4 regions of the Pseudomonas grandcourensis genome follow, and region 3 is predicted to be linked to each of the others. Evidence: predicted binding sites of a transcription regulator. Region 3 holds the regulator's gene; each other region holds the start of a gene.
The links. The regulator FliA, encoded in region 3, starts transcription of late flagellar genes. The targets are predictions, from matches to a motif close to CTAAAGTTTNNNNNNNNNNNGCCGNTAA.
Positions count from the first base shown of each region.

Region 1: the regulator FliA is predicted to act here: its motif matches at 3,523-3,550, upstream of AABM52_RS03940 (methyl-accepting chemotaxis protein).
Region 2: the regulator FliA is predicted to act here: its motif matches at 3,823-3,850, upstream of motA (flagellar motor stator protein MotA).
Region 4: the regulator FliA is predicted to act here: its motif matches at 3,680-3,707, upstream of AABM52_RS24625 (methyl-accepting chemotaxis protein).

Region 1 covers NZ_CP150919.1:909,672-915,686, forward strand. The annotation lists gene pnp (polyribonucleotide nucleotidyltransferase) at 1-253, shown strand, start outside; tRNA gene AABM52_RS03915 (tRNA-Thr) at 392-467, shown strand; gene AABM52_RS03920 (DUF6388 family protein) at 600-905, shown strand; gene nadC (carboxylating nicotinate-nucleotide diphosphorylase) at 957-1,805, opposite strand; gene ampD (1,6-anhydro-N-acetylmuramyl-L-alanine amidase AmpD) at 2,058-2,618, shown strand; gene ampE (regulatory signaling modulator protein AmpE) at 2,615-3,451, shown strand; gene AABM52_RS03940 (methyl-accepting chemotaxis protein) at 3,642-5,672, shown strand; gene AABM52_RS03945 (hypothetical protein) at 5,930-6,015, shown strand, end outside.
Region 2 covers NZ_CP150919.1:599,432-605,446, reverse strand. The annotation lists gene AABM52_RS02605 (TIR domain-containing protein) at 1-347, shown strand, start outside; gene AABM52_RS02600 (caspase family protein) at 350-1,309, shown strand; gene AABM52_RS02595 (toll/interleukin-1 receptor domain-containing protein) at 1,309-1,800, shown strand; gene motB (flagellar motor protein MotB) at 1,852-2,898, opposite strand; gene motA (flagellar motor stator protein MotA) at 2,902-3,753, opposite strand; gene AABM52_RS02580 (HDOD domain-containing protein) at 3,921-5,459, shown strand; gene rhdA (thiosulfate sulfurtransferase) at 5,501-6,015, shown strand, end outside.
Region 3 covers NZ_CP150919.1:1,783,213-1,789,227, forward strand. The annotation lists gene flhF (flagellar biosynthesis protein FlhF) at 1-695, shown strand, start outside; gene fleN (flagellar synthesis regulator FleN) at 812-1,642, shown strand; gene fliA (RNA polymerase sigma factor FliA) at 1,639-2,379, shown strand; gene AABM52_RS07870 (chemotaxis response regulator CheY) at 2,547-2,918, shown strand; gene AABM52_RS07875 (protein phosphatase CheZ) at 2,940-3,728, shown strand; gene AABM52_RS07880 (chemotaxis protein CheA) at 3,783-6,015, shown strand, end outside.
Region 4 covers NZ_CP150919.1:5,498,874-5,504,888, forward strand. The annotation lists gene secA (preprotein translocase subunit SecA) at 1-1,304, opposite strand, end outside; gene AABM52_RS24615 (DciA family protein) at 1,612-2,067, shown strand; gene AABM52_RS24620 (helicase HerA-like domain-containing protein) at 2,187-3,665, opposite strand; gene AABM52_RS24625 (methyl-accepting chemotaxis protein) at 3,854-5,743, shown strand; gene AABM52_RS24630 (hypothetical protein) at 5,842-6,015, opposite strand, start outside.

The sequences.
Region 1 (6,015 bases), 870 kb from region 3:
TGAAGCCGAAATCGGCAAGATCTACGTGGGCAAGGTTGAGCGCATCGTCGACTTCGGCGCATTCGTCAACATCCTGCCGGGCAAGGACGGTCTGGTTCACATCTCCATGCTGAGCGACGCTCGCGTTGAGAAAGTGACCGACATCCTGAAAGAAGGCCAGGAAGTGGAAGTACTGGTACTGGACGTGGACAACCGCGGCCGTATCAAGCTGTCCATCAAAGACGTGGCAGCAGCCAAGGCTTCGGGCGTTTAATCGCGCCTTACGCCTGACCGCTTCAACGTTGTAGAAAATGCCCCGCAGTGAAAGCTGTGGGGCATTTTTTTGTCTGCAGGAAATTGAGACGTTCCGGAAGTTGCCTGCCCCTGAAGTCAGTGCTAGGTTTAGCCCACCGCCCGTGTAGCTCAGCCGGTAGAGCAGCGCACTCGTAACGCGAAGGTCGCAGGTTCGATTCCTGTCTCGGGCACCAGCAAGACTTGTTTTCAGATGATCCCGAATGGTTCTGAAGGCCAGATAAACCGCGCTTCATACGGTTTTTTGCGTCAGAGAGATCCTTGATGATCCAGATCCATCTTCCATTCCCCAGATCAACGAGAACGCCATGACAATAAAAGAATTGACCCAAGAAGCCAGACACGAAGAAGCACTGAAAAAGTACGTGCTGGATGTGCCGGATCTGATGGAAGAGATCAAGGACCTGAGTGCCGATGATCAGAAGGACCAGATTCAGTGGGCGTTCGAGGATGAAGCCGAAGCCCAGGGCTTGCAGCCGTGGGAGTTGAGCCTCAAGTACACCTCGACACCGGATGAGTACGAGACAGAACGCCTGAAGCTGCATAAAGAAGCGGCCGAGGTACTAGGTGTCGAGTGGGAAGAGTACTGCGAGATGAACAATCTGGTGGTCTGACAAAAACGCCAGCCTTGATGAGGCTGGCGTTTTTCATACGGCGAGGCGCGATCAGAGACTCAGTCGCATCGACAGGTCTACCGCCTTCACATCCTTGGTCATCGCACCGATCGAAATGTAATCCACCCCGGTCTGTGCAATCGGCAGCAACGTACTTTCGTTGATCCCTCCGCTTGCCTCCAGCTTGGCCTTGCCGGCGTTCAGGCGCACGGCTTCGCGCATGTCGTCCAGGCTCAGTTCGTCGAGCATGATGATGTCGGCACCGGCCGCCAGCGCTTCTTTCAATTCATCCAGGCTTTCCACTTCAATCTCGACCGGTTTGCCCGGGGCGATCTTGTGCGCAGCAGCGATGGCCTGCGCGATGCCGCCGCTGGCGGCGATGTGGTTTTCCTTGATCAGGAAGGCGTCGTACAGGCCGATGCGGTGGTTGTGGCAACCACCGCAGGTCACGGCGTACTTCTGCGCCAGGCGCAGCCCCGGCAGGGTTTTACGGGTGTCGAGCAGCTTGACCTGGGTCTCGGCCACGAAGTCCGCCAGGTATTGAGCGCGGGTCGCCACGCCGGAGAGCAATTGCAGGAAGTTCAGGGCGCTGCGTTCGCCGGTCAGGAGCGAGCGTGCAGGGCCTTCGAGGTGGAACAGCACCTGATTGGGCGTCACCCGTTCACCGTCGGCAACCTGCCAGTGCACCGCCACCCGTGGGTCCAGTTGCCGAAACACGTTATCTACCCAGGCGGTGCCGCTGATGACGGCCGCATCGCGGGTAATGATGGTGGCTTTGGCCAGGCGTTCGGCCGGGATCAACTGAGCGGTGATGTCGCCGCTGCCAATGTCTTCACGCAACGCACGGCGCACGTTGGCTTCGATTTCGGCGGTCAGATCGGCGAGACGTAGATTCGGCATAACGGACTCCACAAACAAAGTGGCTCGATTATAGGGCCATGGCACGGACCAACCCAAGGCATCAGAGCGTTACGTTGGCGCTGGCGCCTGCATTTGGTCGATTCTCTGCCGTTGTCGGCGTTGATCGTCGATTCCGAGCAAGCGCCTGTTTGAGATCGGCAACCTCCAGCGCCTCAAATACGGCAAGTGATCGCGCCCCGGGGGATTATCGCGGCATACTGTGCCAATACAGTCGACGTTGAAGGAATCGGTATGCAGTTGGACCCCGCGAGCGGTTGGATTCAGGGTGTGCAGGTCTGCCCCTCACCCAACTTCAATGCGCGCCCCACAGACGAAATCTCCCTGCTGGTGATCCACAACATCAGCCTGCCTCCGGCGCAGTTCGCCACCGGCAAGGTGCAGGAATTTTTCCAGAATCGTCTGGATGTCACCGAACATCCCTATTTTGAAGGGATCGCGGATTTGCGGGTGTCGGCGCACTTTCTGATCGAGCGAGACGGTACCGTCACCCAGTTTGTTTCATGTCTTGAGCGTGCGTGGCATGCGGGTGTCTCGTGCTTCGAGGGGCGAGAAACCTGTAACGATTTTTCCGTGGGTATCGAGCTTGAAGGCACGGATGATCTGCCGTTCACCGACGCGCAATACCGCGCGTTGACAGCCCTGACCCGCCAGTTGCAGCAGGCGTTCACGGCAATCACCACCGAGCGCATCTGCGGGCACAGCGACATTGCACCGGGGCGCAAAACCGATCCAGGGCCGGCGTTCGACTGGGCACGCTATCGTGCCGCCCTGGCACAAGAGGAAGGACGATGAGTTTTCTGGTGTTGCTGTTGGCGGTGTGGATCGAGAAGTTCTCGGCCCTGCGCCATCGGGTTCAGCGTGACAATGGCTGGACACACGAGCTGAACAAGCTTGAGGCCAGTCCGCGACTTTCGGAGCGGCCATGGCTGGTGTTGTCGGTAGTGGTCTTGTTGCCGGTGGCGTTGCTGGGTTTGCTGCTGGTTGTCATCGAGCCGGTGGCCTACGGGTTGCTGGCGCTGCCGATCCATTTGCTGGTGGTGATCTACAGCCTGGGGCGCGGTGATCTGCTGGGCGATCTCGGGCCGTTCCGCGATGCCTGGCGTCGGGAGGACCTGCAAGCGGCGGCCCATGTCGCCAAGCGCGACCTGGATATCTGCGCAGACAGTGGCGAGCAGCTGCTGGAGCAGGTCGAAGGGCATTTGCTGTGGGAGGCCTACCAGAGCTTTTTCGCGGTGATTTTCTGGTACTTCCTGTTGGGTCCGGTCGCGGCGCTGAGTTATCGACTGCTGGCGCTGGCCGAAGAGCACGGGAAAAACCCGGCGGTGGTCGAGCGCGCCGGGCAACTGCGTCACGCCTTCGACTGGTTGCCGGTGCGTCTGCTGGCGGCGAGCCTTGCTTTGGTCGGCAATTTTGTCGCGGTCAGTCGGGTCATGCTGCATGAACTGCTGAACTGGAACATCAGCGCTGCGCAATTGATCGTGAAAGTCGGGCTGGTGGCCGGTGAAATTCCGGCACCGGTGACGGGCGCGGAAGGTATCAACAATCTGGACCGCATCTGGGCGCTGCTGCTGCGTGCGGCGGTGCTCTGGTATGCCGGGTTTGCGTTGTGGACGGTGCTGCATTAGCACCGCATTCAGAGCAAGCCCCTTAGCCACGGGGCGATCACTAGTCCGAAGTGCTTCGCCCTGTCGTTAACCTTAAGTTACAAAACCTCCTGCCGATTTAAGTTATACAGAGATAGCGCCGAATAGTGGCTATCTGCTGTCTGTCTGCGCCTGCCAATAAAAAAAATAAGAAATTGAAGGGAGACATCCAGTGAAGAGCTTGCTCTATCCCGCTGTCGCACTGATGAACCGCCTGAGCTTCGGCATGAAGTTCAGCCTGATCAGCGTACTGTTCCTGGTGCCGATGCTGGTGACCAACTTCTATCTGGTGCGTGACTCCTATCGCGAATTCCAGGGCACGCGGATCGAACTGCAAAGTCTCGACCTGTTGGGCAGTAGCCTGACGTTACGGCGCGATCTGGAAACCCTGAACAACCTGGTGCAGATCAATGTCAGCCTCGGCCAATCCGGCAAGGCCGGCAATGTCGAATCGAAGATCAGCGCCCTCGAACAGAATATTCTGACTCGCCTGCAAGGGCTGACGGCGATGACCAGCGACCCGGAGCAGGTCGCGGTGTTTGATGGCAAGCGCGATGAAATGATCGCCGCGTTCAAGGCCCAGCAAACGGAAAACTCCCTGCAAAGCAAAAGTGCCTTGATCGGCAAACTGGTGGGCAGCGCGCAGATTTTCAGCCAGCTCATCACCAGCCAGTCCGGTCTCAGTCGCGACAACCAGAACGACATGCGCCAGTTGAGCGAACTCGTCACCCTCGTCACGCCAAGGGTCACCCAGATCCTGGGCGAAGGTCGGGCAATGGGGTCTTACTCGTTGGGGCAGGGGTTCATCAACTCGGCGTCGAGTACCCGTTTCGATGAATTGCTGGCGCAGATTGAAAAGCTCCAGGCCGAGTATGGCCTGAAGTTGCAGGATGCCGTGGGTTCCAGCAAAGCCGCACGCGATAACCTGGCGACTCAGGCCGATAGCAGCCGGGCATCCTTGAAAAAAGCCAGCGAGCTGTTCGAAGAGCAAGTGGTCATGGCCGATACCCTCGACGCGCCGTGGCAGGGTTTTTACGATCAGGTCACTGCCCTGATGGACCAGACTTACCAACTCAATGAAGCGACCCTGAAGTACCTCGGCCCGCAGTTGCAGCAACGCCTGGACCAGAATCGTACGCACATGATCTTGCAGGCCGTGGCGTTGTCAGTGGTGTTTGTACTGATATTCTACCTCTACGGCGGTTTCTATGCCTCGACCCGCACCACCCTCAAACGCCTGGGGGGGGTGATGGACAAGGTGGCGGCCGGCGACATGACCGTGACCTTCAGCGCCCACAGCCGCGATGAGTTGGGGGAGTTGGGCGAGGTGTTCAACGGCACCGTGAAAAAGATCCATGACCTGATCGAGCGGGTGGGGCAGACCGTCAGTGAAGTCGAGCGTCAGGCCGGGCAAGTGGAAAGCGTTTCCGCGCAAAGCAACCAGGCCGTCGCCGGGCAGCGCACGCAGATCGAACAAGTGGCCACGGCGATGAACCAGATGTCGGCCACTTCCCAGGAGGTCGCGCGCAGTGCCGCCGCGGCGGTCAGCAGTGCCCACAGTGTCAACGATGAGACCATCAATGGTCGCGGTCTGGTGGAGTCGCAGCAAGGCAGCATTGCCGCGCTGGCCAGCGAGATCGATCAATCGGTGCTGGTGATCAACCAACTGGCCAGCGACAGCCAGTCCATCAGCCGCGTGCTCGAAGTGATCAAGAGCATCGCCGAGCAGACCAACCTGCTGGCGCTCAATGCCGCCATCGAGGCAGCACGGGCCGGTGAGCAGGGCCGTGGTTTCGCCGTGGTAGCCGACGAAGTCCGGACCCTGGCCAAACGAACCCAGCAGTCGACCGAAGAAATCGAGCAGATGATCGCCAGGCTCCATGGTGGTGTCGGCGCGGCGGTCAAGGCCATGGGCACCAGCCATGAAATGGCCAGCGGTACGGTGGGGCAGTCGGAGAAGGTCCAGCGGGCGCTGGAAAACATCCTGGGAGCGGTGGGCATGATCGTCGACCAGAACCAGCAGATTGCCGCCGCTGTAGAGCAACAAACCGCCGTAGCTCATGACATCGACCAGAACATCGTCGAGATCAACCGCGCCGGCGAGCGCACCGCTGAAGGTGCACATCAGACCGAAGATGCCAGCCGGGCGTTGTCGGCCCAGGTCGTGGAGTTGAAGCAGTTGATCAGTGCATTCCGGGTCTGAAAGACCGCTCGGGAACCTGTAGGAGCGAGCTTGCTCCGGGCGGCGATCCGACGATAGCGATCTTTCAGTCACATCGATGTTGAATGTGCCGCCGTGTTCGCGGGCAAGCCCACTCCCACGTTTTGGTGTACTGTCGGAAAGTTTCGTAATACTTTTTCCTTTTCCCGGTGAGAATCCTCCTGATTCTTTCCGTGCGCTGGATTTTGAATGTCAATCAAGGAAGAGTTACGCGGCTTACTTCATGGAGGAACTTGGTTATGTCTGTTGCAACATCAGGAGTCCAGGGACGCTGTGCGCATTGTCAGCGCACATTGCTGCTTCAACCCTGGCAACTCAACGCCAT
Region 2 (6,015 bases), 1.2 Mb from region 3:
TCGTGCGTTTGCTAAACGCCAAGCCCGGTTTCACCTACAAGAATTTTTCGGTGCCACCGGACAACCCGATTGTCGGCGCGAAAACCGACAAACAACTTGAGGAGGCCATCGAAAACAAGATCCGCCCGTGTTCGGCGGTATTGATCATGGCCGGGATGTACTCCACTTACAGCAAGTGGATCAACAAGGAAATCGAGATCGCCAAGCGCATGGGCAAGGTGATCATTGCGATCAAGCCGTTCGGTGCCGAGCGTATTTCCACGGTGGTACGTGACGCGGCACATGCCGAATGTGCATGGAACACCAACAGCATCATCGATGCGATTCGCAAGCATACGGCGGTGTAACCATGCGCAAGGGACTGTTTATCGGCATCAACGACTACACCCATGTGTCGCGCCTGAGCGGTTGCAGCAATGACGCCATGGCCATGGCCTCGGTATTGAAGACAGACGCCAATGGCGATCCGAACTTCAAGAACATCGTACTGACGTCCGCCGAGGACTACCTGAGCCGGGAAAAACTCGAAGACCAGATCCGCGAGCTGTTTTCCGGGGACTGCAATGTCGCCCTGCTGTATTTCGCCGGCCACGGCAGTTTCGACACCGACACCGACGAAGGCATGTTGATCCCGCAGGATTACAAGAGCGCCAAGGACGGGATTCGCCTCAGCGACATTCTCAATTGGGCGAGCAAGGCCACGAAGATCAAAAACAAAGTGATCATTCTCGATTGTTGCCAGAGCGGCTCGGCCGGCGAGCTGCGCGCCTTGCGCAGTGAAGGCAGCGTGGTCGGCGAAGGCATGACCATTCTGACCGCCTGCAAAAAGGAAGAACCGGCGATGGAGGGAGGGCAGCACGGCGTGTTCACCGGATTGTTGCTCCAGGCCCTGCACGGCGGAGCAGCGAACATCTTGGGCAAGATCACCCCCGGCAGCCTTTATTCGTTTGTCGACAACGCCCTCGATGCCTGGGAACAGCGTCCGGTGTTCAAGACCAACGTCTCGCAGTTCATTTCCCTGCGCGAAGTGTCGCCGCTGATCCCCAAGGAGATCCTGCGCAAACTCCCCGAATGGTTCGCCGAAGCGGAGTCGGTGTACCCCCTCGCCCCCAGCTTTGAGCCCACCGAACCCGAGTTCAACCCGGAACAGGGCGAGGTCTTCGCGCAGTTGCAAAAGTGCAACCGCCACAGCCTGGTCGAACCGGTGGACGCCGAACACATGTACTACGCCGCCATCCACGCCACCGGCTGCCGCCTCACCGCCCTCGGCGCCTATTACCGCGAACTCGCGATCAAGGGACATTTCTGATGCCAGTGTTTATCAGCTACCGCCACATGGACCGCGCCTACGCGATCAACATCAACGCGCGCCTGATGCAGGCCAACATCAAGACCTACCTCGACGTACTGGATGCTGAATCCCAGACCACCGATGACATCACCGGGGTGATCACCCGCAACATCAGCGAATGCACGCACCTGCTGGCAGTGGTGTCGGAGAAAACCGCGCTGTCCTGGTGGGTGCCGTTCGAAATCGGCGAGGCGACCATCACCAACCGACGCATCTGCTCGTTCAAGACCGGCCCCACAGAGTTGCCGCTGTACCTCGATAAATGGCCGAAGCTGACCAACGACAGGGACATCGAGTTCTTTATTGATGCCTATCGCAACGAGTCGACGCTCAAGCGCTCGATGTCACTGGATTCGGTGACCGGTAGCGAGTCGGTGCGCAGCGTCAACAAGTCCAATGCGGATCGCTTTCACGCCGACCTCAAGTCCCGAGTCATCCGCGGCTTTTAATACAGAAAACGCCGACAAAAAAGCCGACATCGCTGTCGGCTTTTTTGTCGGTCACTGCTTGGGCGGTTCAGCCGGTTTGGCTGGCTCACCCGGTTTCGGTGCCGGGTCATCAAACAGGTTCAGACGTTCACGAAGCTCGTGAGCCGGCAGCGGTTCCTTGTCTGCCGGCAACGCGTTCGGGTCGACCGGTGCAGCCGGTGTGGCTTGCGGAGCAGCCGAACCTTGCGGCGCATCAGGAACTGGCTCTGCCCCTTGCGAACCTTCGATCGCACGCTGGGCTTTCTTCGTCAGCACCACGATGTCGATACGACGGTTCACCGGGTTGAACGGATGCTCGCGATCGAACAGGGCCGACGAGGCATAACCGACCACACGCGCCACCTGTGCATCCGGATAGCTGCCCGCCACCAAAGCACGCCGTGCGGCGTTGGCACGGTTGGCCGAAAGCTCCCAGTTACCGAAATCACCGGTGCCGGTGTATGGCTTGGCATCGGTGTGGCCGCTGATGCTGATCTTGTTCGGCACCGCCTTGATGGTGTCGGCCATGGCCAGCAGGATGTCTTCGAAATACGGCTTCAAGCGAGCTGAGCCTGAGTCGAACATCGGGCGGTTTTCCGCGTCCATGATCTGGATGCGCAAGCCGTCTGGCGTGATTTCGAACAGGATCTGATCCTTGAACTTCTGCATCTGCGGGTTTTCTTCGACCTTGTTCTGCAGTTCTTGCAGCAACAACTCGAGACGCTCTTTTTCGACCTGCTCGGCCATGCCTTCGACCTGGTCGGTATCAACGGTGACCTTGTCCGGCTGCGGCTGGGACTTTACCTCGGGGTTGAGGGTGTTTTCCGGCGCCAGGGTCGGCGTGCCGCCCAGATCGATGATGTAGGGCGTGCCGCTTTCGGAAAAGCCGATCGGGTCCTTGAAGTAACCGGCGATGGCGATCTTCTGTTCCGGCGTGGCGGTGGACAGCAGCCACAACACCAGGAAGAACGCCATCATCGCCGTGGCGAAGTCGGCGAAGGCGATTTTCCAGGCGCCCCCGTGATGCCCGCCCGCATAGCGCTTGACGCGCTTGATGATTATCGGCTGATTGTTTTCCATGGCTTATCGACCGCGAACCGCTTGTTCCAGCTCGGCGAAGCTTGGGCGGTGCGCCGGGTACAGCACCTTGCGCCCGAACTCCACGGCCAGCGATGGCGGCATGCCGGAAGCCGACGCCACCAGCGAGGCCTTGATGGCTTCGTAGACGTTCAGCTCTTCCTTGGCATCGTGGGCCAGGGAATGGGCCAGCGGGCCGAAGAAGCCGTAGGCGGCGAGAATACCGAAGAAGGTACCGACCAGTGCCGCACCCACGTGCAGGCCGATGGACTTCTGGTCGCCTTCACCCAGCGAAGCCATGGTCACCACGATCCCCAGTACCGCCGCGACGATACCGAAACCGGGCATGGCGTCGGCGATGCCGTTGACCGCGTGGGATGGATGCTCCAGGTCTTCCTTGAGGCTGAACAGTTCCATGTCGAACAGGCCTTCCAGCTCGTGGGGAGCCATGTTGCCGGAGGACATGATGCGCAGGTAATCGCAGATGAACGCGGTCATGCGCTCGTCCTTGAGAACGGTCGGGTACTTGGCGAAGATCGGGCTCGCGGCGGCATCTTCGATGTCGCCTTCGATGGCCATCATGCCTTCGCGGCGGCTCTTGTTGAGGATCTCGTAGATCAGGCCCAGCACTTCAAGGTAGAAGCCGTGGTTGAAACGCGAACTGAACATGCTCAGGGACTTCTTGAGCACGTGCATCGTCATGTAGCCGGGGTTGGCCTGCAAGAAGGCGCCGAGGGCCGCGCCGCCGATGATCATGACCTCGAAAGGCTGGATCAGGGCGGCAATCTTGCCATGGGAAAGCACGTATCCGCCGAGCACGCTCGCGAATACGACGATGATGCCGATAATTTTAGCCATAGGTTAGGAGAGCACTTACTGAGTCGGGTTCAAGGTCATATTCGGAAGTTAAAAAATCTCTTCTTCTACTTATCGGCAAAACTGCGCCAGACTATAGCCAGTTCAGGCGAAAAGCTAATTTGACCCCTTGCGGGCATAGGTAATGTTGACGATGATCGCCTCCCACCATGGTTAACGAAACGAACGTCCCAACCCCGAAACCGACCACGCTCGAAGGCTGGGTCAAGCTTCTCGATGGCGTGCGCCTGCCGGTTCCGCAAGCCAGCCACGACCTGGTTTGCAAGGCCATCGGCGACAATCGCAGCTCGCTGCGCGATATCGCCGACCTCATGCAAGGCAGTCCGGCCCTGGCCTTGAGCGTGATTCGCGAAGCCAACCGGCATACCCATGGCGGCATGACCGAACCGGCGGAAAACCTTGAGGTTGCGATCAATCGCCTCGGTCTGAAGCGCACCGAAGAACTGCTCGCCCGCCTGCCCGCCGAACCCCAGTCCGAGATCCCCAAAGCCCTGCGTCAGTTGCAGATGATCAGCCAGCACGCCACGCAACAGGCCAACGGTTTTTTTGCCAGTCGCCTGGCGCGCCTGTGGCAGGACATCCACTGGGGCAGCCTGCTGTTTCTTTCGCCGCTGTGGCCGCTAGCGCTGACCCATCCAAAACTGCTCGAAGACTGGGAGCTGCGGGTCATTCATAAAGGCGAGTCGGCACGCAAAGTCGAGCAGCAACTGTTTGGCGCACGCCTGCTGGATATCGGCCAGGCGCTGGTGGAGGTCTGGCGCTTGCCGATCTGGGTGCAGCAGGGCTATCGCCTGTTACTCACCGAACAGCGGGAGCTGGTGAAAGTCCTGCGCATTGCCCGTGACAGCGAGCATCCACTGCGCCAGCAGAACCGCCTCGATGACGATCCGACCCTGCGCCGCTGGCTCAATCAGCCGGCCAATACGGTGCTGCTGGCCAACGGGCTGGCGCTGTCGGCGCAACATGCCTGGGACAGCCCCCACAGTGAGCGCTGGCAGTACCTGACCAGCCTTTACCTGCAAATGCCAATGGACGAGCTACAGCAACAACTGCACCAGCAAGCCGCCAACAGCGCACGCCAACATGCCATGCCCGACCTCTGGCACCCCGCCGAGTCGCTGATCTGGCCGTGGGGCATGAACCGTGTCCACGCAGGCTTGCTGCCGGCAGCGCCACCCACCGCCGAAGACCTGGCGAAGTGGCGCAAGCAATGCGCCGAACTGCTGGTCGAGCCGAGTCGCTTCACCAACGCCATGCACTTGACCATCGCCGCCAGGGACGCCCTCGTGGCCTGCGGCATGCGTCGGGTCATGATCCTGATGGCCGACCGTACCCACGCCAACCTGCGCGTGCACCAGACGGCCGGCCTGCCGAAGGAAGCGGCCGGGTTGAACTTCGTGGTCAGCCAGAGCAACGTGTTGCAACGTCTGCTGGCGCAACAGGCCCAGGTGCGCCTGACGCCAGCCAACAACGCGCAATTCTCGGCTCTGCTGCCCAACAGCCTGCGCTCACAGTTCAGCGGTGAACACCTGCTGCTGCGTTCGCTGGTCAACAATGGCCGGGTGATCATGATCGTCGTAGCGGATCAAGGCGGCGGGCCGTTTTCTGAAATTTCCGTACAGGCCTTCGGCAAAACCGCGCAGTGCATCGAGAAAGCCCTGCACAGCTTTAGCCACCGAGGCCAATAAGCTGCGTTACAATCCTCCCTTTTGTGCTCTGGAGACCTCACATGTCTGACTTCTCTGGCTTGCCGCTGGTGATCGAGCCGAGCGACTTGCTCCCTCGCCTCGACGCCCGCGAACTGATTCTGGTGGACTTGACCAGTCCCGCCCGCTACGCCGAAGGGCACATTCCCGGCGCGCGCTTTGTCGATCCGAAGCGCACGCAGCTCGGCCAGGCCCCCGCCCCGGGGCTGATGCCCCCGCAGGCAGCACTCGAAGCGCTGTTTGGTGAGCTGGGACACAATCCCGATGCGGTCTACGTGGTGTATGACGACGAAGGCGGCGGTTGGGCCGGGCGCTTCATCTGGCTGCTGGATGTCATCGGCCACAACAAGTACCACTATGTCGACGGCGGCCTGACGGCCTGGCTGGCAGAAGGCTTGCCCATGTCGATCCAGATCCCGCCACCCGTGGGCGGCCCGGTTCCACTGACCTTGCACGATGAACCCACCGCCACCCGCGAATACCTGCAAAGCCGCCTCGGCGCCGCCGACCTGGCAATCTGGGACGCACGCGGGCCGCT
Region 3 (6,015 bases):
TTACTCCGGAAGTCGAGCCGCTGGAAGAGGGCGGTGTGATCGCCATGGTCGGCCCTGCCGGCATGGGCAAGACCACCACCCTGGCCAAGCTGGCCGCCCGTTACGTGCTCAAGTATGGCGCGCAGAACATTGCGCTGGTGAGCATGGACAGCTTCCGCATCGGTGCCCAGGAGCAGCTCAAGACCCTGGGGCGCATTCTCAATGTGCCGGTGACCCACGTCGATCCGGGCCAGTCCCTGGTGCAGGCCCTGGAGCCATTGCTGCGCAAACGCGTGGTGCTGATCGATACTGCCGGCCTGCAGGCCAGCGATCCGGCCCTGCGCATGCAGCTCGAAAGCCTGGCCGGTCGTGGCATCCGCTCGAAAAATTATCTGGTCCTGGCAACCACCAGCCAGAAACAGGTTCTAACGGCCGCTTATCACAGTTACAAGCGTTGTGGGCTCGCAGGCTGCATCCTGACTAAACTGGATGAAACGGCAAGTCTGGGCGAGGTGTTGAGCCTTGCCATCAGTCATGAACTGCCGGTGGCTTACCTGACCGATGGCCCGCGGATCCCGGATGATTTGCATCTGCCGCGTCGTCACCAGTTGGTCAGCCGCGCCGTGAGCGTGCAAATGCAGGAAGAACCCAGCGAAGAAGCCATGGCTGACATGTTCGCTGACATCTACCACAGCCCGACCAAGCAGGTTGGCTGAGGTAAAAATGAACAGTTTTTGTACCTACATCGATGGTCTGCCATGCATTGTTCCGTTTGTGAACGCGCAGCCAGTAATGTGGCCTCCGTCTATGCAAGACAAGGTAAAGAAATAACATGGGCAGCATGCATCCCGTACAGGTGATCGCGGTGACCGGCGGCAAAGGTGGCGTCGGGAAAACTAATGTGTCAGTGAACTTGTCCCTGGCTTTGGCCGAGCTTGGCCGGCGCGTCATGCTGTTGGACGCCGACCTGGGACTGGCGAACGTCGACGTTCTGCTGGGCCTGACACCCAAACGTACCCTGGCCGACGTGATCGAAGGCCGCTGCGAACTGCGCGATGTACTGCTGCAGGGACCCGGCGGCATCCGTATCGTTCCGGCCGCATCCGGCACTCAGAGCATGGTGCATCTGAGCCCCGCGCAACACGCCGGCCTGATCCAGGCCTTCAGTGATATCGGCGACAACCTCGACGTATTGGTGATCGACACCGCTGCGGGCATTGGTGAGTCGGTAGTCAGTTTCGTCCGTGCAGCCCAGGAAGTGCTGCTGGTGGTGTGCGACGAGCCGACCTCGATCACCGATGCCTACGCCTTGATCAAGTTGCTGAACCGCGACTACGGCATGAACCGCTTCCGCGTCCTGGCCAATATGGCCCAGAGCCCGCAGGAAGGACGCAACCTGTTCGCCAAGTTGACCAAGGTCACGGATCGCTTCCTCGACGTCGCCCTACAATACGTCGGTGCGGTGCCTTACGACGAAAGCGTGCGCAAGGCCGTGCAGAAGCAACGCGCCGTCTACGAGGCCTTCCCGCGTTCCAAGTGCTCGCTGGCGTTCAAGGCCATCGCGCAGAAGGTCGATACCTGGCCGCTGCCTGCCAACCCGCGCGGGCACCTGGAGTTTTTCGTCGAGCGGCTCGTGCAGCAGACAGCAGGACCTGTTCTATGACAGCCAGCGGCTACAACCTCTACAAGAAGTCGGCACGTGATGCGCAGTACGAGCTGATCGAGCGTTACGCGCCGCTGGTTAAACGCATTGCCTACCACTTGCTGGCGCGTTTGCCGGCCAGTGTCCAGGTCGAAGACCTGATCCAGGCCGGGATGATCGGCCTGCTTGAAGTGTCGACCAAATATGACGCCAGCAAAGGCGCCAGTTTCGAGACGTACGCGGGCATACGAATCCGCGGCGCCATGCTCGATGAAGTGCGCAAGGGGGATTGGGCGCCACGTTCGGTTCACCGCAATACGCGCATGGTCAGCGATGCCATTCGCTCGATTGAAGCTAAAACCGGCCGTGACGCTAAAGATCACGAAGTTGCGGCCGAACTCCAATTGAGTCTCGACGATTACTACGGGATTTTGAACGACACCCTGGGCAGCCGGCTGTTCAGTTTCGACGACCTGTTGCAGGACGGCGAACATGAAGGGCTGCACGAGGATGGCGCGAGTGCTCATCTCGAGCCGTCACGCGACCTGGAGGATGAACGCTTCCAGGCTGCGCTGGCGGATGCGATTGCCAATTTGCCGGAGCGTGAGCGACTGGTGTTGGCGCTGTACTACGACGAAGAGTTGAACCTCAAGGAAATCGGTGAGGTCCTGGGGGTCAGCGAATCGCGGGTCAGCCAGTTACACAGCCAGTGCGCGGCCCGTTTGCGGGGGCGTTTGGGGGAGTGGCGAGCGCGCTGAAGGCAGTGTGGGGACACTGCGAACGAGGCTGGTGTGGTGTTGAACTGCGCCGGTCGCGATCTGTTGTGCTCCAGACAGTCATTGAGTGCTTTGCCGGATTGATTGAAATGGCGCGTCCAGGTGCTGGGCGCGTTTAAGACTGCTTGGAGGTCGAATTGGACAAGAACATGAAAATCCTCATCGTTGATGACTTCTCAACGATGCGGCGGATCATCAAGAACCTGCTGCGTGACCTTGGGTTCACCAACACCGTCGAGGCCGACGATGGCACTACCGCCATTCCGGTGCTCAACAGCGGAAGCATCGACTTTCTGGTAACGGACTGGAACATGCCTGGCATGACCGGTATCGATCTGCTGCGCCACGTGCGTGCCGATGAAAAGCTCAAGCACCTGCCGGTACTGATGGTGACCGCTGAAGCCAAGCGCGAGCAGATCATCGAAGCGGCCCAGGCCGGCGTTAACGGCTATGTGGTCAAGCCCTTCACGGCCCAGGCGTTGAAAGAAAAAATCGAGAAGATTTTCGAACGCATCGGTTGATGAGTGCGCCACGGGGGAGCTATGGGCAATAACGAAACTTCATTGGGCGATTTTGAATCGACCCTGAAAAAACACGCCGTCGAATTGGTCGCGAGCCTTGAAAAGGGCAAGTTCGGCGACGCGGTGCAATTGATCCATGAGCTCAACCAGACCCGTGACCGCGGCCTGTATCAGGAAGTGGGCAAGCTCACTCGCGAACTGCATAGCGCGATCGTCAATTTCCAGATTGACCCGCACATGCCGCAAGCCGAAGAAGTGTCGCAGATCACCGACGCCACCGAGCGTCTGGGGTATGTGGTCAAGCTGACCGAGGCCGCGGCCAACCGCACCATGGATCTGGTGGAAAGTGCCACGCCGCTGGTCAATGGCCTGGCCGATGAAGCCAAGGTGTTGAGCGCGGACTGGGGGCGTTTCATGCGTCGCGAAGTCGGCGCCGAAGAGTTTCGTGAACTGGCCCGGCGGGTCGACGGGTTCCTGACGCGCAGCGTCACGGACAATCGCGCGGTGTCGGGCAACCTCAACGACATCCTGCTCGCCCAGGATTACCAGGACCTCACGGGCCAGGTGATCAAGCGTGTGACCCAGTTGGTCACCGAAGTTGAAAGCAACCTGCTCAAGCTCGTGCTGATGGCCAGTCAGGTGGACCGCTTTGCGGGCATCGAACATGACCGTGAAGCGATGCTTGCTGAAAAAGATCCACAAAAACATCTCTCTCAGGGTGAAGGTCCGCAGATTCATGCCGATAAAAGAGAAGACGTTGTGTCCGGTCAGGACGATGTGGACGATTTGTTATCCAGCCTGGGATTTTAGAGTTTTAGAATTTTAGGTTTTTTGGGTTTTTAGACCTGTAGGAGCACCCCCTTAATGAGCTTCGGCGCCGATGAAGAGATCCTTCAGGATTTCCTGGTTGAGGCCGGCGAGATTCTAGAGCAACTGTCCGAGCAACTGGTCGAGCTGGAAAGCCGTCCGGATGATGCGGATCTGCTCAATGCAATTTTTCGCGGTTTTCACACTGTAAAAGGGGGCGCCGGCTTCCTCCAGCTCAACGAGCTGGTGGAGTGCTGCCACATCGCCGAGAACGTGTTCGACATCCTGCGCAAGGGTGAGCGTCGCGTCGACTCGGAACTGATGGACGTGGTTCTCGAAGCGCTGGACGCGGTGAACAGCATGTTCAGCGAAGTCCGCGAACGCAGCCCGATCACGGCCGCGACACCGGAACTGCTCGCGGCGCTGGCCCGTCTGGCCGAGCCGCAATCGGCTGACGAGGTGGCTGCGGCACCTGTCGCCGCCGTGGTCGAAGCGCCTGTGGCTGAAGCCGAATCGGGCGATATCACCGACAATGAATTCGAACAGCTGCTGGATTCGCTGAACGCAGTAAAGGCCCAGGCCGAGGCCCCGGCGGCTGCTCCAGCGCCTGCCAGCAATGCCGCCGGCAGCGATGAAATCACCGATGCCGAGTTCGAGTCGTTGCTCGATCAGTTGCACGGTAAAGGCCAGTTCGCCATCGATGCAGTGGTCCCGGCGTCCGCTGCGCCAGAAGCCCCGAAAGCGGCCGGCGACAGTTCCGATATTACGGACGACGAATTCGAAGCACTGCTCGACCAGTTGCACGGCAAGGGTAACTTTGCTGTCGAGGCTTTGGAGTCGGCCATTGCTTCGGTGCCTGCACCCGCGGCACCAAGCGCGATGGCGGCCGGCAGCGATCTGATTTCCGATCACGAGTTCGAAGCGCTGCTCGACGAATTGCACGGCAAAGGCAAGTTCACTGAAGTCGGCACAGCGACTGCGGTCAGCGGTTCGAGCGCTTCCGTTGCGGCACCGGCAGCCAAGGCTGCAGCGCCGAAACCCGTGGCCAAGGCTCCTGAGCCAAAAGCCGAAACACCGGCCCCTGTGCCCGCCGCTGCACCGGCTGCTGCCCGTGCCCCGGCCGCGCCACCGGCGGAAAAACCGGCGAGCGAAGCCGAGACCACCGTGCGTGTCGATACCGCGCGTCTCGACGAGATCATGAACATGGTCGGCGAGTTGGTGCTGGTGCGTAACCGCCTGGTCCGCCTGGGCCTCAACAGCGGCGACGAAGCCATGTCCAAGGCCGTGTCGAACCTCGACGTGGTCACCGCCGACCTGCAGACCGCGGTCATGAAGACCCGGATGCAACCGATCAAGAAAGTCTTCGGGCGCTTCCCGCGCCTGGTTCGAGACCTGGCTCGCCAGCTCAAGAAAGAGATCAACCTGGAACTGGTCGGCGAAGAAACCGATCTCGACAAGAACCTCGTCGAGGCCCTGGCCGACCCGCTGGTCCACTTGGTGCGCAACGCGGTCGACCACGGCATCGAGTCGCCGGAAGAACGTGAAGCCTCGGGCAAGACCCGGGGCGGCAAGGTGATTTTGGCGGCCGAGCAGGAGGGCGATCACATCCTGTTGTCGATCTCCGATGACGGCAAAGGCATGGACCCGAATGTCCTGCGTTCCATCGCGGTAAAACGCGGTGTGATGGACAAGGATGCCGCCGATCGCCTGAGCGACACCGAATGCTACAACCTGATCTTCGCCCCGGGTTTCTCGACCAAGACCGAGATCTCCGACGTATCGGGTCGCGGCGTGGGCATGGACGTGGTGAAAACCAAGATTTCCCAGCTCAACGGTTCGATCAACATCTACTCGGCCAAGGGCCAGGGTTCGAAGATCGTCATCAAGGTGCCGCTGACCCTGGCGATCATGCCGACGCTGATGGTCATGCTCGGCAACCAGGCGTTCGCGTTCCCGCTGGTGAACGTCAACGAGATCTTCCACCTCGACCTGTCGACCACCAACGTCGTGGACGGCCAGGAAGTGGTGATCGTGCGGGACAAGGCGCTGCCATTGTTCTATCTCAAACGCTGGCTGGTCAGCTCCGCCGCTCACGAAGAGCAGCGCGAGGGCCATGTGGTGATCCTCTCGGTGGGCACGCAGCGGATCGGCTTTGTCGTCGATCAACTGGTGGGCCAGGAAGAAGTGGTCATCAAGCCATTGGGCAAAATGCTCCAGGGAACTCCGGGCATGTCCGGCGCCACCATCACCGGTGACGGCCGCATCGCGCTGATTCTCGATGTTCCGAGCA
Region 4 (6,015 bases), 3.0 Mb from region 3:
TATTTCTCGTCGGCGGTCAGGAACACCAGGTCGTTGTAGTCTTTACGGGCCAGCGGCTTGTTCGGCGGAATCACCATGACCTGCAGGCCATAGATCTGGTGGAACTCGAACGCTTCGGTGTCGGCCGTACCGGTCATGCCGGACAGCTTGTTGTACAGACGGAAGTAGTTCTGGAAGGTGGTCGACGCCAGCGTTTGGCTTTCGGCCTGGATGTTCAGGTTTTCCTTGGCTTCGATGGCCTGGTGCAGGCCTTCGGACAAGCGACGGCCCGGCATGGTACGGCCGGTGTGCTCGTCGACCAGTACGACCTGACCGTCCTGCACGATGTATTCGACGTTGCGATGGAACAGCTTGTGTGCGCGCAGACCGGCGTAGACGTGAGTCAGCAGGCTCAGGTTGTGCGCCGAGTACAGGCTCTCGCCTTCAGCCAGCAGGCCGATGCGGGTGAGTGTTTCTTCGACGAACTGGTGACCGGCTTCGTTGAGTTCGACCTGGCGGGTCTTCTCGTCGACGGTGTAGTGGCCGGCCTTGGTGACTTCGCCTTCCACTTCTTCGACGTGCAACTCAAGCGTCGGGATCAGTTTGTTGACCTCGATGTACAGCTTGGAGCTGTCTTCGGCCTGACCGGAAATGATCAGCGGGGTACGGGCTTCGTCGATGAGGATGGAGTCGACTTCGTCGATCACGGCAAAATTGAGTTCACGCTGGAATTTTTCTTCCATGCTGAACGCCATGTTGTCGCGCAGGTAATCGAAACCGAATTCGTTGTTGGTGCCGTAAGTGATGTCGGCAGCGTAGGCCGCGCGCTTCTCTTCCGGTGGCTGGAATGGCGTAACCACGCCGACCGTCATGCCGAGGAATTCATACAGCGGGCGCATCCAGTTGGCGTCACGGCGGGCCAGGTAGTCGTTCACCGTTACAACGTGCACGCCTTTGCCGGACAGCGCGTTGAGGTAAACGCCCAGTGTTGCCACCAGGGTCTTGCCTTCACCGGTACGCATTTCCGCGATCATGCCTTCATGCAAGGTCATGCCGCCGATCAGCTGGACATCGAAGTGGCGCATGCCCATGACACGCTTGCCGGCTTCACGGGCGACCGCGAAGGCTTCTGGCAGCAGTTTGTCGAGGGATTCCCCTTTGGCGATGCGGGCCTTGAACTCGCTGGTCTTGGCACGCAATTGATCGTCCGAAAGGGCCACCATTTGCTCTTCGAAGGCATTGACGAGTTGCACCGTCTTGAGCATGCGTTTGACTTCACGCTCGTTCTTGCTTCCAAAAAGTTTCTTTAACAAAGGCGCAAACATATCGGCAGGATCTTCCACACTAAAGGGATGGAGGGCGGCCCCGTGAGTCGCCCGTGCAGCCCTCATGGCCGCATGCGAACGAGCATTCTACCCGGAAACGATGGAGAGGAAAGTGGCGATATTCCACGATGCTGGCACAGCGCTTTGACGGGGCTCACTTAAAATAAGGGCGTTTTGCTCAACTTCAAGCCGTTCAAGGCAGAAGTTAGTTGTTGATTTAATGGGCAAAGCACCCACAAAAGCAATGGGCGGGTGCATTCGGTGCTTTCTGCTACCATGGCGGCTCTGTTACTTCAGGTGTCTGATCATGGCATTTCGCCCACTTACGGCCAAAGTACCTGCCGTTCTACTACGCGAAGCCAAGCCGCTGAAGGCCATTCTCGGCCACGCTCAACGCCTGGGTCATCTGCAACGTTTGCTCGAAAGCCAATTGCAACCCGCCGCTCGCGAGCATTGCCACGTGGCTTCCTGGCGTGAAGGCAGTTTGTTGCTGATTGTCACCGACGGTCATTGGGCAACCCGCCTGCGCTACCAGCAGAAGCGCCTGCAACGGCAACTGCAGATGTTCGACGAGTTCGCCAATCTGACCCGGATCCTGTTCAAAGTTCAACCGCCGACCGTTCAGCAAGGTGCGGCCGGGCATACCATGGATTTGTCCAACGACGCGGCAGCGACCATCCAGGCCACGGCCGACGGGATCAGCGACCCGAATTTGCGGGCCGCGCTGGAGCGGTTGGCGGCGCACGCCAAAACCAAAACCTGACACAGAACCCATGTGGGAGCGGGCTTGCTCGCGATATCGGTATGACATTCAACATATAGGTTGACTGATATGCCGCCATCGCGAGCAAGCTCGCTCCCACATTTGATTGAGTCCGCTCGCTATCGGCGTTTGCTGCCGCCCAGTAATGAGCCCATCAAGCCGCGCACCAACTGTCGGCCAATCTGGTTCGCCGCCTGTTGCATCGCCGATTTCAGCGCCTTCCCTGCCGCTGTGCCAAGGAACTCTCCGGCCTGCTCGGTGAAACTCGGCTCCTGTTTGCCCTGCTCCGCTTCGGGCTCAGGTGCCAGCCCCTTGCGCCCCATAAGCACCTCATAGGCCGAGTCACGGTCTATCGGCTTGTCATAACGCCCTTTCAAAGGCGATCCGGCAATCAACGCCGTGCGCTCGGCATCGGTCAAAGGCCCGATCCGCGATTGCGGCGGTGCCACCAGAACCCGCTGAACCATTTCCGGCGTACCCTTTTCCTGCAGGGTGCCGACCAGCGCCTCACCGATCCCGAGCTCGGTCAACACCGACAACGCATCTAACGCCGGGTTCGGGCGGAAACCTTCGGCCACTGCGCGCAGGGACTTCTGCTCCTTGGCCGTGAACGCACGCAGACCGTGCTGGATGCGCAAGCCCAACTGCGCCAGCACATCATCCGGCAGGTCACCCGGCGACTGGGTGACGAAATACACGCCCACGCCTTTCGAACGAATCAGCCTCACGACCTGTTCCAGACGATCACGCAATGCCTGGGGCGTGCCGTTGAACAACAGGTGAGCCTCGTCGAAGAACAGCGCCAGCAGCGGTTTGTCGGCATCGCCACGCTCCGGCAACTGTTCGAACAGCTCGGCCAGCAGCCACAGCAGGAACGTCGCGTAGACTTTCGGCGCTTCATGTACCAGGCGGCTGGCATCCAGCAAATGAATGCGCCCACGGCCATCCGCAGTGGGCTGGAGGATGTCTTCGAGTTGCAGCGCCGGCTCGCCGAACAAGGCTTCGGCGCCCTGTTGCTCCAGGGTCGCCAGTCGTCGCAACAGTGCCTGGCTGGAGCCGGTGGTCATCAACGCCGCATCGTCGCCCAGCAACTGGGGGTTGTCCCGCAGGTGATTGAGCAACGCTTTCAGGTCCTTGAGATCGAGCAACAACAGGCCTTCACGGTCCGCCACCTTGAAAGCGGCGTACAGCGCCGACTGCTGACTGTCGCTCAGCTCCAGCAGGCTGCCCAGCAGCAGCGGCCCCATTTCACTCAAGGTTGTGCGTAAAGGATGACCGGACTGACCGTGTACGTCCCACAACGTCACCGGATAAGCCTGAGGCTTGTGGTTGAGCCAGGGCATGCCGGCAATCCGCTCGGCGATCTTGCCCTGGGGGTTGCCGGCGGCGCCAAGGCCGCACAGGTCACCCTTGATGTCGGCAGCGAACACCGCCACACCGGCATCGCTGAAGGCTTCGGCCAGTCGTTGCAAAGTGACGGTCTTGCCGGTGCCGGTCGCGCCCGCGATCAAACCGTGGCGGTTCGCCAGGCGCATGGCCTGGGCAATCGGCTGCCCTTCGAGATCTGCGCCGATAACGAGTTGCAATGAGTCAGGCATTTGGTCACCCATGATTAATCTTTGGTCCTACACGGCCGATAGAAATAACGACAAAGCAGTCAGACACGATCTGGTCGGAAATTTCCCTAAGGAGAGTCGGAAAATTCACTTGCTTTCAACCTTGCCCGTCGTGCGTCCCTTTATAAAAGCACGCGCTGGACATTAAGACCTTAGCGGAACCCCAAGCCATGAACAAAAATCTGCGTTTCAGCCATAAAATCCTGCTTGCCGCCGCCCTCATTGTGATTGCCGCCTTCGCCTCATTCACCCTGTACAACGACTATTTGCAGCGCAATGCCATCCGCGAAGACCTGGAAAATTATCTGCAGGAAATGGGCGGAGTTACCGCTAACAATATCCAGACCTGGTTGAACGGGCGCAGCCTGCTGATTGAAAACCTGTCACAAACTGTCGCGCTCAACCCCGATGCCGACAACGTTTCCAGCCTGCTTGTACAAAAAGCCGTCACCTCGACCTTCATGGGCGCCTACCTCGGCAACAAGGATGGCTCGTTCATCATTCGCCCGGACAGCAAGATGCCCGATGGCTATGACCCGCGTGCACGCCCTTGGTACAAGAGCGCGCAAGGCAGCAGCGGTTCGGCATTGACCGAGCCTTATATTGATCTGGCCTCCGGCCAGCTGGTGATTTCCATTGTCGACAGCGTTATCAAGGACGGCCAGAACATCGGCGTGGTCGGTGGCGACCTGAGCTTGCAGGTGATCGCCGACAGCCTTGGCACGCTGGATTTCGACGGCATGGGTTATGCCTTCCTGGTCAGCTCCGACGGCAAGATCCTGGTACATCCTGACAAAGCGCTGGCGATGAAGTCCCTCAAGGATGTCTACCCGCAAGACACGCCGGCCATCAGCAGCGCAATGAGCGAAATCCAGGTCGACGGCAAAACCCGCATCGTGACTTTCACCCCGATCAAAGGCTTGTCGTCGGTCAACTGGTACATCGGTGTGTCGGTCGACAAGGACAAAGCCTACTCGATGCTCAGCAAATTCCGCGCCTCGGCTGTCGTTGCGACCATCATTGCCGTGGCCATCATCATCGCCCTGCTCGGCATGCTGATTCGCATCCTGATCCAGCCGCTGCACGTCATGACCCGCGCCATGGCCGACATCGCCGACGGCGAAGGCGACCTGACCAAGCGCCTGACCATCCAGAACAATGACGAATTCGGCACCCTCGGTACCGCGTTCAACCGTTTCGTCGAGCGCATTCACGGCTCGATCCGCGAAGTGTCCTCGGCCACCGGGCAAGTCAATGAAGTGGCATTGCGCGTGGTGGCCGCTTCCAACTCGTCGATGTTCAACTCCGACCAGCAAGCCTCGCGCACCAGCAGCGTCGCGGCTGCCATCAACCAACTCGGCGCCGCCGCCCAGGAAATTGCCCGTAATGCCGCTCAGGCTTCGAACCAGGCCAGCGATGCCCGCAACCTGGCCGAAGACGGCCAGCAAGTGGTAGACCGCAGCATCGCGGCGATGAATCAACTGTCGAGCATGCTCAGCGCATCGAGTTCCAACATCGAATCGCTGAACAGCAAAACGGTGAACATCGGGCAGATTCTCGAAGTGATCACCAGCATTTCCCAACAAACCAACTTGCTGGCGCTCAACGCCGCCATTGAAGCCGCCCGCGCCGGTGAAGCCGGTCGTGGATTCGCCGTGGTGGCGGACGAAGTGCGCAACCTGGCACACCGCACGCAGGAATCGGCGCAACAGGTGCAAACCATGATCGAGGAGCTGCAGGTCGGCGCCCGGGAATCGGTCAGCACCATGATCGACAGCCAGCGCCACAGCCAGGACAGCGTGGAAATCGCCAACCTCGCGGGTGAACGCCTGAACAGCGTGACGCTGCGTATTGGTGAAATCGACGGCATGAACCAGTCGGTGGCTACCGCGACCGAAGAACAGACCGCCGTGGTGGAGTCGATCAACGTCGACATCACCGAAATCAACACGCTGAACCAGGAAGGTGTGGAAAACCTGCAATCGACATTGCGCGCGTGCTCGGACCTTGAGCAGCAAGCGGCGCGGTTGAAGCAGTTGGTAGGCAGTTTCCGTATCTAGCGTCTGAACTGGCCCCTTCGCGAGCAGGCTCGCTCCCACAAAGTTGTCACTGAACCTGTGGGAGCGAGCCATGCCGCTGCTGATGAAGTTGATAAAACTCAGGCAGGCTTGGGCTTGTCCTCGGATTCTTGCTGCAACTGTTCCCACAACCGCGCGGCGTCAGGAAACTCCGTACCGGTTTCAGGCCCCATGTCATCCGGGTCGTAGCGGCTCAGGCAACCCTCGCCCAGCGTGGCGGGAGCCTTGGAGGTGGCTTTGTCCAGTGGATCGGC